DNA from 2 places in the Terribacillus sp. FSL K6-0262 genome. Region 1 is predicted to be linked to the other one. Evidence: riboswitches for the same ligand, from Rfam matches in the RefSeq annotation. Region 1 holds a riboswitch; the other holds the start of a gene.
What was found. Region 1 has a riboswitch for FMN ahead of MHI54_RS14015 (ECF transporter S component). Riboswitches for the same ligand answer to the same signal wherever they lie in the genome.
Positions count from the first base shown of each region.

Region 2: another riboswitch for FMN. It lies ahead of ribE (riboflavin synthase); the one in region 1 lies ahead of MHI54_RS14015 (ECF transporter S component).

Region 1 is NZ_CP150277.1:2,735,742-2,739,155, forward strand. Features, by position in the region: gene MHI54_RS14005 (thioredoxin family protein) at 1-110, opposite strand, end outside; gene MHI54_RS14010 (M20/M25/M40 family metallo-hydrolase) at 222-1,280, shown strand; FMN riboswitch at 1,338-1,485, shown strand; gene MHI54_RS14015 (ECF transporter S component) at 1,664-2,242, shown strand; gene MHI54_RS14020 (hypothetical protein) at 2,438-2,818, opposite strand; gene MHI54_RS14025 (hotdog fold thioesterase) at 2,834-3,220, opposite strand; gene MHI54_RS14030 (1,4-dihydroxy-2-naphthoate polyprenyltransferase) at 3,312-3,414, opposite strand, start outside.
Region 2 is NZ_CP150277.1:1,206,969-1,210,382, forward strand. Features, by position in the region: gene ribE (6,7-dimethyl-8-ribityllumazine synthase) at 1-330, opposite strand, end outside; partial or broken gene ribB (3,4-dihydroxy-2-butanone-4-phosphate synthase) at 426-1,028, opposite strand; gene ribE (riboflavin synthase) at 1,040-1,687, opposite strand; FMN riboswitch at 2,003-2,143, opposite strand; gene MHI54_RS06235 (winged helix-turn-helix domain-containing protein) at 2,299-2,919, shown strand; gene MHI54_RS06240 (MFS transporter) at 2,922-3,414, shown strand, end outside.

The DNA of each region.
Region 1 (3,414 bases):
AGCTCATAGTGATCGTAAATATGCATTGTATTTTCTTTATGTGTTTGCATGGAGTCCAGATATGCATCGATATGGATCCCTTTATCAAACCATTCATTCAATGTCGTCATTTGTTTCATCCTTTCTGATGTTTAGTTTACCCGACCAATCGTCCAAACTAAACAAATAAGCTTCTGTTTATGCTACAGTGTAATAAGACTACATAAAAAGGCGGAATGGATATGCAACTAGATAATCAGGATTTTTTGATGGAGCTGCTGCGGACAGCTTCACCGTCCAGCTTTGAGATGGAAATACAGAAAAAATGGATCAAAGAATATGCACCATTTGCGGATGAAATGCGAACAGATGCGTCAGGCAATGCTATCGCAGTCATCAATCCGGAAGCGAAATTCAAAGTGCTGCTTGCCGGGCATTGTGATGAAATCGCGATGGTGGTAACGGGAATCGATGAAAATGGCTTCCTCCGTATTGACGAAATGGGACGTTTTAATGCAAAAGCAGCACTTGGTATGACTGTACAGGTGCTTGGATATGGTAAGACGATACCGGGTGTCGTCGGCGTGAATGCGATGCATCTTGGAGGAATGAAGGGCGATTTCGAGCTGCCGGATCTATATATAGATTGCGGTGCCAAATCCAAGCAGGAAATCGAGCAATATGTGCAGGTCGGGGATTTGATCGTGTATCAGCGTCAGCCGTCTGTATTGATGGATCGTTATTTGACAGGACGGGGACTGGATAACCGTACTGGTTCTTTCATTGTCGGGGAAGTCATCCGCCGGCTTAAGGAAGAGAAGCTGGATGTCGGTGTATATGCAGCCAGTACCGTGAATGAAGAAACGAATATGGGGGGTGCATACTTCGCTGCAGCCGGTATTCAGCCGGATTTGGCGATTGCCTGTGATGTGACGTTCGCTACCGACCATCCAGGAGTGAACCGTCGGAAGGTAGTCGAAGTCAGCTTGGATGGAGGTCCTGTATTGGCCAAGGGAGCGCCGATCAATCGCAAGGCGAATCTCCTGCTGGAGCAAGCAGCGAAAGAGCTCGGCATTCAGCTGCAATACGAATTGACGCCGCGCATCACTGGCACGGACGCAGATAAGATGCGTTATTCGGGCAGGGGTGTATCGACGGCGCTTGTCTCCTTGCCGCTTCGCTATATGCATTCCCCGGTAGAAACAGTCAGCCTGCAGGTCATCCAGCAGGAAATCGATCTCTTGGTAAAATTCCTGACAAACCTATCTGGTGAAGAAAGCCTGAATCCATTGGACCTGTGAGCATAAGGGTTGCAAATGTATGGAAAGCAGGTATAATATAATGACAAACTAAATCGATTCTATCTTCGGGGCAGGGTGCAATTCCCGACCGACGGTGACAGCAGCGGGAGCTGCTGAAGTCCGTGACCCGCAGGACGATTGTTCTGCGGCTGATCCGGTGCAATTCCGGGACCGACAGTGAAAGTCTGGATGGGAGAAGATACGAAGCAGAAGACGGATGCCGTACTGGCCATCCTTGTTTCCATGTGAGAAACGTCTTCTTGCTTATTTGCGTATATGCCAAGCCCCTGAGCGCCATGCTCCGGGGCTTTTTGACGTAAATAAGCTGCTTCCCCTTCATCAAGAGTTAGAATCGATAAACAAGATGAAGGAGGAGAACGATCATGCGTTCATCCAAGTTGACTAAAACAATCACTTTTGCTTTATTGGGAGCGATCAGCATGGTACTTATGCTGCTTAATTTCCCGCTTCCGATTCTGCCGGCTTATTTGAAGATCGACTTCAGTGAAATACCGGTATTGATAGCGGCCTTGCTGTTTTCACCGCTGGCAGGTGTAGCTGTCGAAGCAATCAAGAACTTATTGTATCTTATTTTCACAGGAGCCGGGGATCCGGTAGGTGTCGCAGCCAACTTCCTGGCAGGCATGCTATTCGTCATGCCGGTTGCATACTTCTATCATAAATTCAGGGCAGGCAAAAAAACACTCATCTCCGGATTGGCTACCGGTACTGTTGCCATGGCAGTCGGGATGAGTGTGCTGAATTATTTTGTTGTCCTGCCGCTATATAGCATTTTCTTGGGCTCTCCGGTCATGAGTGCCGATGCGAAGTGGGCAGCGGTCATTGCTGGCATCCTTCCTTTCAACCTTGTGAAAGGCATTGTCATAGCGATTGTCTTTGTTCCGCTATTCGCGAAATTGAAGCCTTGGTTCGCCAAGCGCAAACGAACAGCAGCAGCCTAAAAGCTCCCCCAAAGAGGGGGAGCTTTTACCATGATGTAAAACAGTTATTGCAAAGACCGGCAGTCCGTGCTACAATAACCAAGCGATGAGCTGAATTGCATAAGTCGGTAAAGCACGTCTTTGACACGTGTGGATGTGGCCGCACGGCTTTACACGCCGCAATTAACAAAGGCACCCTGCGAGGGTGCCTTTTTCTTATGGCCTTCTTTCTTCTATTTCTTCCTGTTCCTCCACGAGCAGCCGGGCCGTCGGCTCCGCCTCCAGCCGTTCCTCAGGGATGGGCTTGCCGGATTTTTCGCTCAACCCATAAGTGCCTTCCTCGATGCGATCCAGTGCATCCTCGATGTCACGTAAACGCTCCCGCGCTGATTCTTTGAGCGTTTGTGCTGTCTCGCGATCATGCATCTCCGTCCCGAGATCGCCAGGGTGATTGACAACGGTCGACATTTCGCCGATGGAGTCAGTGGGGAATTCTTTGGCAGCATCATAGCTATCGTTCCCTTTGATCTGTTCTTCTGCTTCTTCCTTCATTGCAAGTAATTGTCTGCGGAAAGACGCCAATTTATCTTTATCCATTTAACTCATCTCCTTTTACTGCCGTTTCGTTTTCACTGCCAGGGTACAGCGTGCGATAGAGAGCAGGTTTTTGTTCTCATCCGAAATGCTGATTTGCCATACCATGGTCGATTTTCCGATATGGATCGGTGCTGCAACAGCGGTCACGATTCCGGATCGGACACTATGCATGTGGTTTGCATTGATCTCCAGACCGAACACGGCCTGTGTGGCTGGGTCTGCATGCAGATTGCCGCCGATGCTTGCTGCTGTTTCAGCCAATGCAACAGTGGCACCTCCGTGCAAAAAACCCATAGGCTGTCGATTATGCGGCCCTACTGGCATTTCCATGACAACTTGATCTTTGTTTGCCTTCACCACCCGCATTTGCAGCTGCTCCATTAAAGTGTTTGAGAAGTCCATGATAGTTACCTGCTTTCTGTATGTAATGTATTTCCCGTACTGGATTGTATTAAACCTATATAAAAGAGCGGGCTGTGTGCCCGCTCTCCGCTCAGAATGAAAATGGTACGAACTGCTGGATCAGCAAAGCGATCACGAGCAAAAGACCATAAATCGTATTTGTTTGTCCTGTAGCCTTCATTGCAGGCATCATC
Region 2 (3,414 bases), 1.5 Mb from region 1:
GATTCCTGCCTTATCTGCAGCACTTGCGACACCTTTTGCGACTTCATTGCTGACATAATCGAAATGTGGTGTAGAACCTTTGATAACAGTCCCCAATGTGATGACAGCATCATATTTCCCACCCTGGGCAAGTTTATTGGCTGCAAGGGGGATTTCAAATGCACCCGGGACCCATGCCACATCCACATTCGCTTCATCGACACCATGACGCTTCAGGGTATCGATGGCGCCGCTTAATAATTTACTGGTGATGAACTCATTGAATCTCCCTACAACAATACCAATCTTCAAATCTGTGCCTACTACATTTCCTTCCAGTACGTTAACCATATGAATACTCCTTTGTATATGGACAATCCAGTCCCATTTTTTAGTTATCTATTTCTTAATCGATGCTGATGACTGGTTTAACTTTTTACCTTGTTTTCATGCAGCTGTCGATATGCAATCAAATCTGCAATCGTGATAATGGGCAGCTTGTGTTTTTCAGCCAGCTTTTCAAGTTCCGGCATGCGAGCCATTGTCCCATCGTCATTCATGATTTCACAAATATAACCAGCTTCAGCTGTGCCGGCCAATGCAGCCAAGTCAACAGCTGCTTCGGTATGACCAGGACGCTCCAGGACTCCGTTCGGTTTGGCAATCAGCGGAAAGATATGTCCCGGTCGCTGGAAATCAGTCGGTAAGCTGGCTGCATCAGCCAGCTTACCGATTGTATGGGCACGCTCGAATGCGCTGATACCAGTAGTGGAATCGATATGATCGATGCTGACAGTAAATGCTGTTCCATGCGGGTCCGTATTTTCACTTACCATCGGGGGCAAATCCAATCTTTCAGCAATTTCCCGGGAAATAGGTGCACATATCAGACCTTTTCCGACAGAAGCCATGAAATTTACCGTTTCAGGACTTGCAAATGCTGCCAAGGCCATTAAATCCCCTTCATTCTCCCTTTTCTCATCATCTGTGATGATGATGGCTTTACCGCTTTTCAAATGGTCGAGCGCATTGGCTATTGTCGTTTTCATTCGTTTCCCTCCTAATCCATGAATCCGTGCTGTGCCAATGTTTCTGTCGTAATGCCAGCAGGCCGGGGACTTTTTTGATATTCCATAAGCCGTTCCATGTATTTGGCCAGCTGGTCAAATTCAAGATTCACTTGACCGCCGGCTATTTTATCCCCTAAAATCGTCGCCTTCCTTGTCTCAGGAATAAGCGAAATGGTAAACAAATCATCCTTCACATCAAACACAGTCAATGACACACCATCAACGGAAATCGATCCTTTTTTCATTAAATACTGCAGACCTTCCGTGACGCCAATATCAATATAACGTGCATTCGACTCTTCCCGGATAGCTAGGATAGTGCCCGTCGTATCGACGTGACCGCTCACGAAATGGCCGCCCAGTCTGCCGCTCGGCTGAAGTGCTGGTTCCAAGTTCACTGCATCTGCACTGCGTACATTCGATAAAGAACTGTCGCGGAACGTTTCTGGCATCACATCGACCTGGAAAGCATGCGATGTAAAGCTAGTGACTGTGAGACAGACACCGTTAACCGCTATACTGTCCCCGATATGCATATCTTTGGTCAGTTTCTCGCTGGCAATGGTAAGCTGCATCGCCTTTTCCTGTTGATTGACAGCAATCACGCTGCCTACTTCCTGGATGATTCCAGTAAACACATTTCCTCCTCCTATTCTTTTCATCTTCCTCAGACTTGAAGTCATCTGACGTATTACGAATGGGAATATTACCGTCTCGGGGCAATGTGACGGTTGAGCGGGGGATGAGAGATCATCTAACAGAGCATATGCGCATCACTAAATTTTTTAGATGACGAAATAAGAGGTACAAGTTTTGTCTTGTCCCTTCACACACTATCCTTCATATAAAAAGCCCCAGAATCAAAAATTCTGGGGCTTAGGAATTCAAAAGTATAGTGAAACAAGCTATCGTCACTTGACGAAAAGCTTTTGCTGGCGTGTGGATAGCACGCCGTTTCCTCTTTCCCATCCAGACTATACTGTCGGCTTTGGAATCTCACCAAATCCACCGTTATAAAAACGGGTCACGGACTGAAGACAGCTGCGCTGCCTATCACCGCCGGTCGGGAATTACACCCTGCCCCAAGAGAAAACCTATTCGATTGCTTTTACTTTAACATATTTTTTATCTCGTTGTACAGCAGGAAAAAAGTCTGAAAATCAAGTTGGCAATATGTGGAACAATAGCTAAACAAAATCAGTAAAATAAAGTTGACCGTTCAAGATTAATTTACACAGGGGGGATTTTAATGAAACAGGCAATGGCATTGACTACCTTTGAGCAGCTGAAAGCGATCAGTGACCCGCTTCGTGCCGAAATGATCATGAAGCTGATCGAAACCTCTCATACTGGTCAGCAGCTGGCTGTCCTGTTGGAAACAAGCAGACCAAAGATCCATTATCATCTGAAAGAGTTGGAGAAAAACGGGTTGATCGAGGTGATCCGCACCGAAGAGAAGCATGGAATTATACAGAAATTCTATCGAGCCGCTGCAAGAGGCTTTTTTCCATCGGAAAATCTGCTTCCTTATGCAGAAGAACTCAGCGAATCGACGAGGCAGCTATATATACAAATGACCAATAAGACACGTTCAGCGGTTCTAGCCGCACCAGAATCCTCGTTTGCCAAAATTGCCGGCTCCACTGACCCGAAAGACTGGGACGCCATCGGCAGCATATGGGAAGTAAGTGCAACCGAAGCTGATTTCAAAGAATTCATCCAGGGCTTAGCCGGCTTGATGCAAACACTGCGTGAAAAGAGTGAAGCTGCAGAGAACGACCCGGATGGCAAGCTCTATCATTTCTCCGCCTTCGGTTTTGAAATCGATACACCATCGTTTGATCAAATTGAACTGGAAGAGGAGGACTGAGGATGTTCTCCATTTTAAAACAGCGGAATTACGGTCTGCTTTTCTCGGGGAGGATTGTCACCAATATCGGGGACAGTATTTATTTCATCGCCGCAATGTGGCTCGTTTATGACTTAAGCGGCAGCGCATTCTATTCGGGTCTTGCTGGATTCCTGACACAAATACCGAATATATTGCAGTTCCTGATCGGCCCGCTGGTCGACCGCTGGCCGATACGCCGGACGCTAGTATGGACCCAGGCACTCCAAGCCGTGCTCATCCTGCTGATTCCGCTCGCAGCTTGGCAGGGTTTTCTAACTGTTACACTGGTGCTCCTACTCATGCCTCTATTGGCTTGTATCGATGCATTCGCATATCCTACCGAAACAAAAGCATTGCCCCTTGTACTGAAAAAAGAAGAACTGCCCGCCGGCAATGCATTATTTTCCTTCGCTTATCAAGGCGTCGATTTAATTTTCCATGCCATTGCAGGGGTGCTGCTTGCCTTTTTTGGAG